3 regions of the Paenibacillus marinisediminis genome follow, and region 2 is predicted to be linked to each of the others. Evidence: riboswitches for the same ligand, from Rfam matches in the RefSeq annotation. Region 2 holds a riboswitch; each other region holds the start of a gene.
What was found. Region 2 has a riboswitch for cyclic di-AMP ahead of ACXX53_RS19575 (C40 family peptidase). Riboswitches for the same ligand answer to the same signal wherever they lie in the genome.

Region 1: it holds a riboswitch for cyclic di-AMP, as region 2 does, so the genes downstream of both, ACXX53_RS03295 (KamA family radical SAM protein) here and ACXX53_RS19575 (C40 family peptidase) in region 2, are expected to answer to the same signal.
Region 3: it holds a riboswitch for cyclic di-AMP, as region 2 does, so the genes downstream of both, ACXX53_RS12330 (TrkH family potassium uptake protein) here and ACXX53_RS19575 (C40 family peptidase) in region 2, are expected to answer to the same signal.

Annotation. Positions count from the first base shown of each region.
Region 1 covers NZ_JBTGUH010000001.1:729,461-731,728, forward strand. Annotated here, with positions in the region: gene ACXX53_RS03290 (betaine/proline/choline family ABC transporter ATP-binding protein) at 1-43, opposite strand, end outside; gene ACXX53_RS03295 (KamA family radical SAM protein) at 153-1,244, opposite strand; cyclic di-AMP (ydaO/yuaA leader) riboswitch at 1,532-1,662, opposite strand; gene ACXX53_RS03300 (cobyric acid synthase) at 1,758-2,268, opposite strand, start outside.
Region 2 covers NZ_JBTGUH010000011.1:66,965-69,232, reverse strand. Annotated here, with positions in the region: gene ACXX53_RS19585 (M1 family metallopeptidase) at 1-15, shown strand, start outside; gene ACXX53_RS19580 (carbamoyl transferase) at 23-841, shown strand; cyclic di-AMP (ydaO/yuaA leader) riboswitch at 1,069-1,212, shown strand; gene ACXX53_RS19575 (C40 family peptidase) at 1,217-1,684, shown strand; gene ACXX53_RS19570 (hypothetical protein) at 1,748-1,900, opposite strand; gene ACXX53_RS19565 (hypothetical protein) at 1,946-2,268, opposite strand, start outside.
Region 3 covers NZ_JBTGUH010000004.1:257,021-259,288, reverse strand. Annotated here, with positions in the region: gene ACXX53_RS12335 (CPBP family intramembrane glutamic endopeptidase) at 1-949, opposite strand, end outside; cyclic di-AMP (ydaO/yuaA leader) riboswitch at 1,206-1,373, shown strand; gene ACXX53_RS12330 (TrkH family potassium uptake protein) at 1,444-2,268, shown strand, end outside.

The DNA of each region.
Region 1 (2,268 bases), on a different contig from region 2:
AGCCGTCTTCATAAATCTTATTTACATTCTTAAATTCAATCATAATCCTCTCACCTCTACTTTTATTGATCAGTGTTTATCCAATAGTTTCCATAAAACGTTCTCCTGCCAAGTTAATCACTACAGGACTCTTTCTAGATATTCCATCTCGATTATAAGTACCGTTCATGACCTGGTAGATCATCAAACCATGAAGCACCTTCCGGGCAATCCAGCGTCATAAACTTCCCATAATTTCCGTTCTTCGATTGATGAAACTTCAAATAGGCTTTGCCATCTTCGATCGCCAATATCTCAATCTTGCCGGACGCATGACTCATGGACAATCTAACCCGCTTACCAAGCCCCGAGGTCCGTGCCTTCGCCTGCTCGACAATTTCATATGCACGATGCAAGGACAAGACAAAATCAGAATTGCCCGCAACTGGACGATTGATAAAAAAGTAATACGGTGTAACACCAGCCCATGATAATTGGTCAAGCAGTTCACTCAACACCGCTGGATCATCATTAATCCCCTTTAATACAGGCGTTTGATTCACCACGATAACACCAGCGCTATGGAGTGCATCAAAGGCTCGCTTCGCTTCAAGAGTAATCTCTCGCGGATGGTTGATATGCGCCATCACATAGATCCGCTGATCTACACTCGAATTCTCACGGAACACCTGAAGCAGCTCTTCATCTTCATAGATCCGCATCGGATTAAACACCGGCAGCTTGGAGCCGAATCGCACAATCTTCACGTGCTCGATACTGCGAAGACGTTCCAATATCTCACGAATCTTCTTCGTAGAGAGAATAAGGCTATCACCGCCCGTGAGCAGCACATTGTTGATCTCAGGATGCTGTTCGATGTAAGCTAGGCCCGGCTCTACATTCAATGAAGCCTCATTCACATCATTGCGGAACAAGCGTTTACGGAAGCAATAACGACAGTAAGCGCCGCACACCTCCGATACAATGAGAAGCGCCGTTGTTCCATACTTGTGCTGACATCCAGGTGCTACATAATTGGCATGCTCATCAGATGCATCCCAACGTCCATACTCCAACAGCTCTCCTTCATTCGGAATGACGAGCTTGCGGATAGGATCATGTTCATCGTTCCAATCAATCAGGCCAAGGTAGTAATCATTCACACGGAACACGAATTTCTCCGTGATCTGTTTGAGCTTAGCGCGTTCTTCCTCGGGAATAGCAGTAATTCGATCAATCTGCGTAATGTACTTTGGTTGCGGCATTACGATCGCCCCTTTACTCAAGAATTGGCTTACTCAGTCCTTCTCTTTCAAGTGATGTGCGGATCATCATGATGATCGGTGATTGGATTCAGTCTAGATGCGTCTTGACTGAGACGGGGGGGGGGAAAATGGTTCTTTCTTGCTTGCAGAAGATAATACTGTTGCGGGTCAATAAAAAAGACCCCAACACAAATAATGACTCATCGGTCATTGTTGTGAAATAGGGTCAGCAAAAAAATAAAAACCCGAATAAAGATTCGGGTCATGGTGATATGTTCATAATGGTGATGTGACCCATCTCCTGCAAACGAGGTTAGCTGACGGACTCGGAAAAGATGGTTTCCTACGCATTGCTGCGACTAGCCCCACTGATTGGTTCCCCCGCTTCCCATCGCTGGGAATTAAGCGTACTTCTATGCTATATGAATATTGACATATTGTCAACATGATTACCACTCAATATTTTCCAGAAACGCAAAATGTGAGCACCACAACTGATGTATGATGTTTCCGTTAGTCATGAGGAGTGATTCCTGCAATATCGTAAAGAAGCTCCATTCGCAGATGCTCGCGCACTGTATCAGCCAGCCTGTCAAAAGCCTCTTCTTGTCGATTCACGAAGCTAAAACAGCTATTGAGCGGCAATAAACCCTTCTCTTCCCTCAGCTGATTAAGCCATGCACGGCGAAAATGATCATTATGAAATATACCGTGCACATACGTTCCCCATGCTTTCCCATCTATCGAGGCAAAGCCATCGCCAAAGGCTTCTCCGGCGCCTTGAAGCATGAACATAGGACCCATGGCTTTCTCGCTCACATTTACCGTTGAACGCCCCATATGAATTTCATAGCCTGCTATCTTCAACCCCTCTAAGTGTTCCTTGTCGGTTAGATTTCGACTTACCTCGCCAGACACACGCTCAATCTTCTTCTCCGCGTAGAAGCACGTCTCTATCGGCAGATAACTCAAGCCCTTAACGACCGTCCCCGGTTCTGTCTCAGCACCATCTGGATCACTTATT
Region 2 (2,268 bases):
GTATTGGGGTGGTGATCGTCGCATGAAACCACATTTTCGCACAGGATGGGATTGGATCAAGAATCATGTTCATATCTGGGTACTTCTGTTCCTGTACCATCTATTGTGGGGATTTTTCCTCTACCGGTTTATTGATTCTATCGTTGTTCCGATATTGAAGCGATATCCCGATCCAGCGCCGTCTGAGATGAGCAATCAAATCTTTATGCTGGAAAGCCAATTCCAATTAACCAAGACATCTATTTATACCCCTTATCTATGGGCTGCTATCGGATTTATCGCGCTGCGGATGTTGTTGACACCATTGATTCATGCCGGACTGCTGTATACCATGGCCAATCATCGATCAGAATCCAGTCTGACCTTCTTTCGAGGTATTGCCACAGTGTGGAAACCGATATCCTTATTGTATCTAATCGAAACGGTTGTGTTGTTGGCCCCCTCTTATTGGATCGTCCCTTATCTGGCAGAGACGCTGGCGACTTCCCTAAATTGGCAGTCCATGCTAATGAATGTTCTGCCCATTGCCTTCGTCTGGATCATAGGAGGATGGCTACTGCATCACCTGTTCCTGTTCCTGCAATTCGGTGCGGCGACAGAGATGTCGCTTCTTCAGGCAATGAAATGGGGCATACGCCGTATTCTGCCCGTTATCGGAATATCGCTCATATTCATCCTGATCACAGCTCTCTCTGGCGCTATGGTTACAACAGCCGCTATGTTCTGGACAGGCATGACGGCCCTTATCCTTCAACAGGCCTTTCCAGCACTGCAAACTTTGCTGAAGCTATGGAGCCTGTCCAGCCGATACGCAGCTTGGCAGCATCGGGAAAATCTCTAAATCATACAGCTGATACTGCATCAAAAATAGAACGCATATATAGCAAAAAAAACTTGTCTTTCCCGCTTTTTTCGCGGATAGGGACAAGTTTTTTTATTTTAGGGACAAAAACAGTTTGTCAAATGAATTACATTCTGTTAAAATAAATCCAGGATTTATTACAACTTTGTCATGAAACCATTCTCAGTTCTTGCAAGATTGTAATTGTAAGCATCGGACTCAGATGTGATCTTATTATGCCGAGTTCCCGTACACATCCGGGAAGCGGGGGAACCAAGTATTTTGGGTGAATTGATCTTGCTTATGCAGAGATCATAGGGGACCTTCAACCGAACCCTCCAGCTAACCTCGCAGGCACGGAAGGGGTATATTTACTTGAAGAAGAAGTTTATCACAGCAGCTGTTGCAATGAGCTTGCTATTCTCTATCGGAACTGGAAGCGCATTCGCAGCAACTAAGCTGGACACTACGATCGATGGTTTGTTAGGTATTGATTACAAGTACGGCGGCACAACAACTAAAGGCTTTGACTGCTCTGGATTCGTAGGATACGTATTCGACAAGTACGAAATTGATCTTCCTCGCACATCCTCTGGGATGTATGATGAAGGTACTAAAGTAAAGAAGAGCGAACTTCGTCCTGGAGACCTAGTATTCTTTAATACTAGCGGAAAAGGTGTTTCTCACGTTGGCATTTACGTTGGCGACAACAAATTTGCTCACGCTTCTACAAGTAAGGGAACTCGCATCGACAGCTTGAGCATGGATTACTATGAGAACCGCTATGTAGGTGCTAAGCGCATCTTGAGCGACGAGCAGTACAAGTATATGGCAGTCGAATAGTAGTTCAACAGATTTAGTAGATTAACCCGGTAGGATGCCTCATGCGGCCTGTCGGGTTTTTTATTATGTAACTCCGCGTTGATGTGAGCCTTCGGCCTTCGTTATGATTAATTGACTATTAGACGGCATGGCAATCATTAATCCTTCAAACTTCGAGAGTAATGTCCAATGCCACGATAAGCCTTGCCCGTGAAACAATTGTAATGATAAAGGCATGTCCCTTAGACCAGTGGACATGCCTCACTTCACTTTGCATCCGTGCTATTGTCGAGAGCCCTGCTCACTCTGTTGAGCTCTCCATTCCTGCATCTTCGCTTTTAATTCTTCTGCGGTGATCCCGTCCATCTGCGCACCGTTCTGCGTAGACCAATCTTTCATATGCTGCACCCGGTCCTCTTTATTGACATGTTTCCCGTGGAACAGGTGTTTTTTTCCACCCATTTTCTGTTGAACTTCGTCACGAATCTGCTCAAGCGTCTTCCCTTCTGTCGATACGCCCAATTTCTTGGCGATATGCATCAAACGCTTCTCGCGCAGCTCTCGCATCTGGCCGCGAAGTTCTTTCATCTCAGTTTGCATCTTCT
Region 3 (2,268 bases), on a different contig from region 2:
TAACAGGTACTTTCTGTTCCAGCATGACATAGCTGGGCAGGGCGTTCCACGAGTGGACGATAGACAATCCGCAGGATATGACAGCAAGCAGTATGATCGTCCGGGAACCGAAATGTATCGTATGTCGATAGATTACAGCGCACACTACCGCTGCAATCCCCATAATAAGTGACATTAGCTGATAGGCGTAGTTTAGCATCTTCTCTGCTGAGTCCTGCTGGTGCACCATTTCTGAAGCATATGCAATCGGTACATTCCATACTGGTCGAAGGCTGGTTATGTAGTCTCCAGACCATGTGGCAACTAGCTCCAACGAGGCATCGCCTACTTTGGCAGCAGGCACAAGGTATCGGATCTCGTTCGGATTCGTGGCTGACACCGGCATTCGCCGTACTTGGGCATCTGTGTACCCGAGCTCGCGAACAGCTTCATCCGTCCGAGCGGCCTTATCAGCCTCGCTAAGGTTAGATGAACTAGAAGGCATGTCAGTCGTTCGGGTCTGATAACCTACCAGCTTACCGCTAGTCATGTGCAGATCTACGATGGTGTATTCCAGATCATTCAGATAGCCTCTTCTCATCAAGACACGGTAGTAGTCGTACGGAGCCAGCTTGTCCCAAGGCTCATAGCTCTCGTTCAATTGTTCTTTGCTTACATAGCCGGATAAGAGCTGATTCGTCTCATATATGACGGCTGTTTCCACTGGTTTATAGGACTGTCTTCCCGAGGCGAATGCCTCATCTGCATAAACCTTATATGCGAGGTTCAAAGCTTCTTGCTTCGTGAGGGGCTTGGCGAGTGCTTCTTCACTGCCAGATGCAATGGGAGCTATGACTTGAAATGCCAAGAAGATCATAAACCCGATCACGGAGCAAACGATTGCAAGTCTTGAGACAGTTCTCTGATGCAAAGGCGCAGTAACGGATGCTTGTGCAAAGTGAGAAGACAAGGGAATCCCCCTCTATCGTGGAATGGTCTTATAATGATTGTATATCTGATCATAGCCGCTTATGTTTCATTTGAAAAGGACAAGGTTATCGAAATTATAATGCAACGTCAAGAAAATGGGCGTGACACTGATGCATTGCATGAAAACATTCTAATGTAAACGCTCTTAGTCCCTAATTCGGCGGCATTTCCAATGAATTTGCCAGTATATTGACTTTGTAAGTGCTCGTATAAACGTATATAATCATCTCGTTATGAATTGTATAGAGCCGAGTTTCGCGCAAGCGAAAGCGGGGGAACCGATATTTGGGGTGAATTTCGCAATGTGTTGCAGTCTTAGAGCATAAGCTGTACACGCTGCGAATAGGGCAACTTGACGTGCCCGAATCCGTCAGCTAACCTCGTAGGCGAGCACGTCAGGAAACCAGACAGCATTGGTATTCCGATGCTTTTTTTTATGAATTTTTTTAGAGGTGGGCACAGCAAGTGAAAAAGATTGAGCTATTACGACCATGGAGGCTAACTCCGGCGCGCATATTGGCAGTGGGATTCGCTGCAATCATTTTGTTAGGCTCATTTCTTCTGATGCTCCCCATATCAAATGTTGACGGTAAACCGCTCCAATTTATCGATGCATTGTTCACAGCGACGTCTGCGACATGTGTTACGGGATTGGTTGTCGTTGATACGGGGTCGCACTTTACCATGTTCGGACAGATCGTCATCTTGTGTCTCATTCAGATCGGTGGTTTGGGATTCATGACGATGGCGACGTTGTTCGCACTCGTATTCAAGAAGAAGATATCGTTGAAGGAAAGGCTGATCTTGCAGGAAGCGCTGAATCAGGGCTCGATGGAAGGTATCGTTCGTCTTATCCGCAAAGTGCTGCTGTATTCTCTCATCATTGAAGGTTCAGCCGCTATGTTGTTTGCTCTGCGTTGGTCGATGGATATGCCTTTTGGACAGGCGCTGTACTTTGGGATATTTCACGGGATATCCTTTTTCAATAATGCGGGCTTCGATATATTCGGGATGACAGCAAGCGGACCGTTCTCCAGCTTGACCAGCTATGTCAATGATCCTCTCACTAACATCGTAGCGATGTTCCTGATTGTATCGGGAGGTATAGGATTTATCGTAATATCCGATCTGGTTGATTATCACAAGACGAAGCGATTGTCGCTTCATACGAAGGTTGTACTATATACAACTGGCTTCTTAATCGTATTCGGGGCGCTTGTCATCTTCTTATTCGAATATTCGAATCCAAACACGATGGGGGATATGAACTTCTTCGAGAAGATATTAGCTTCGTTCTTT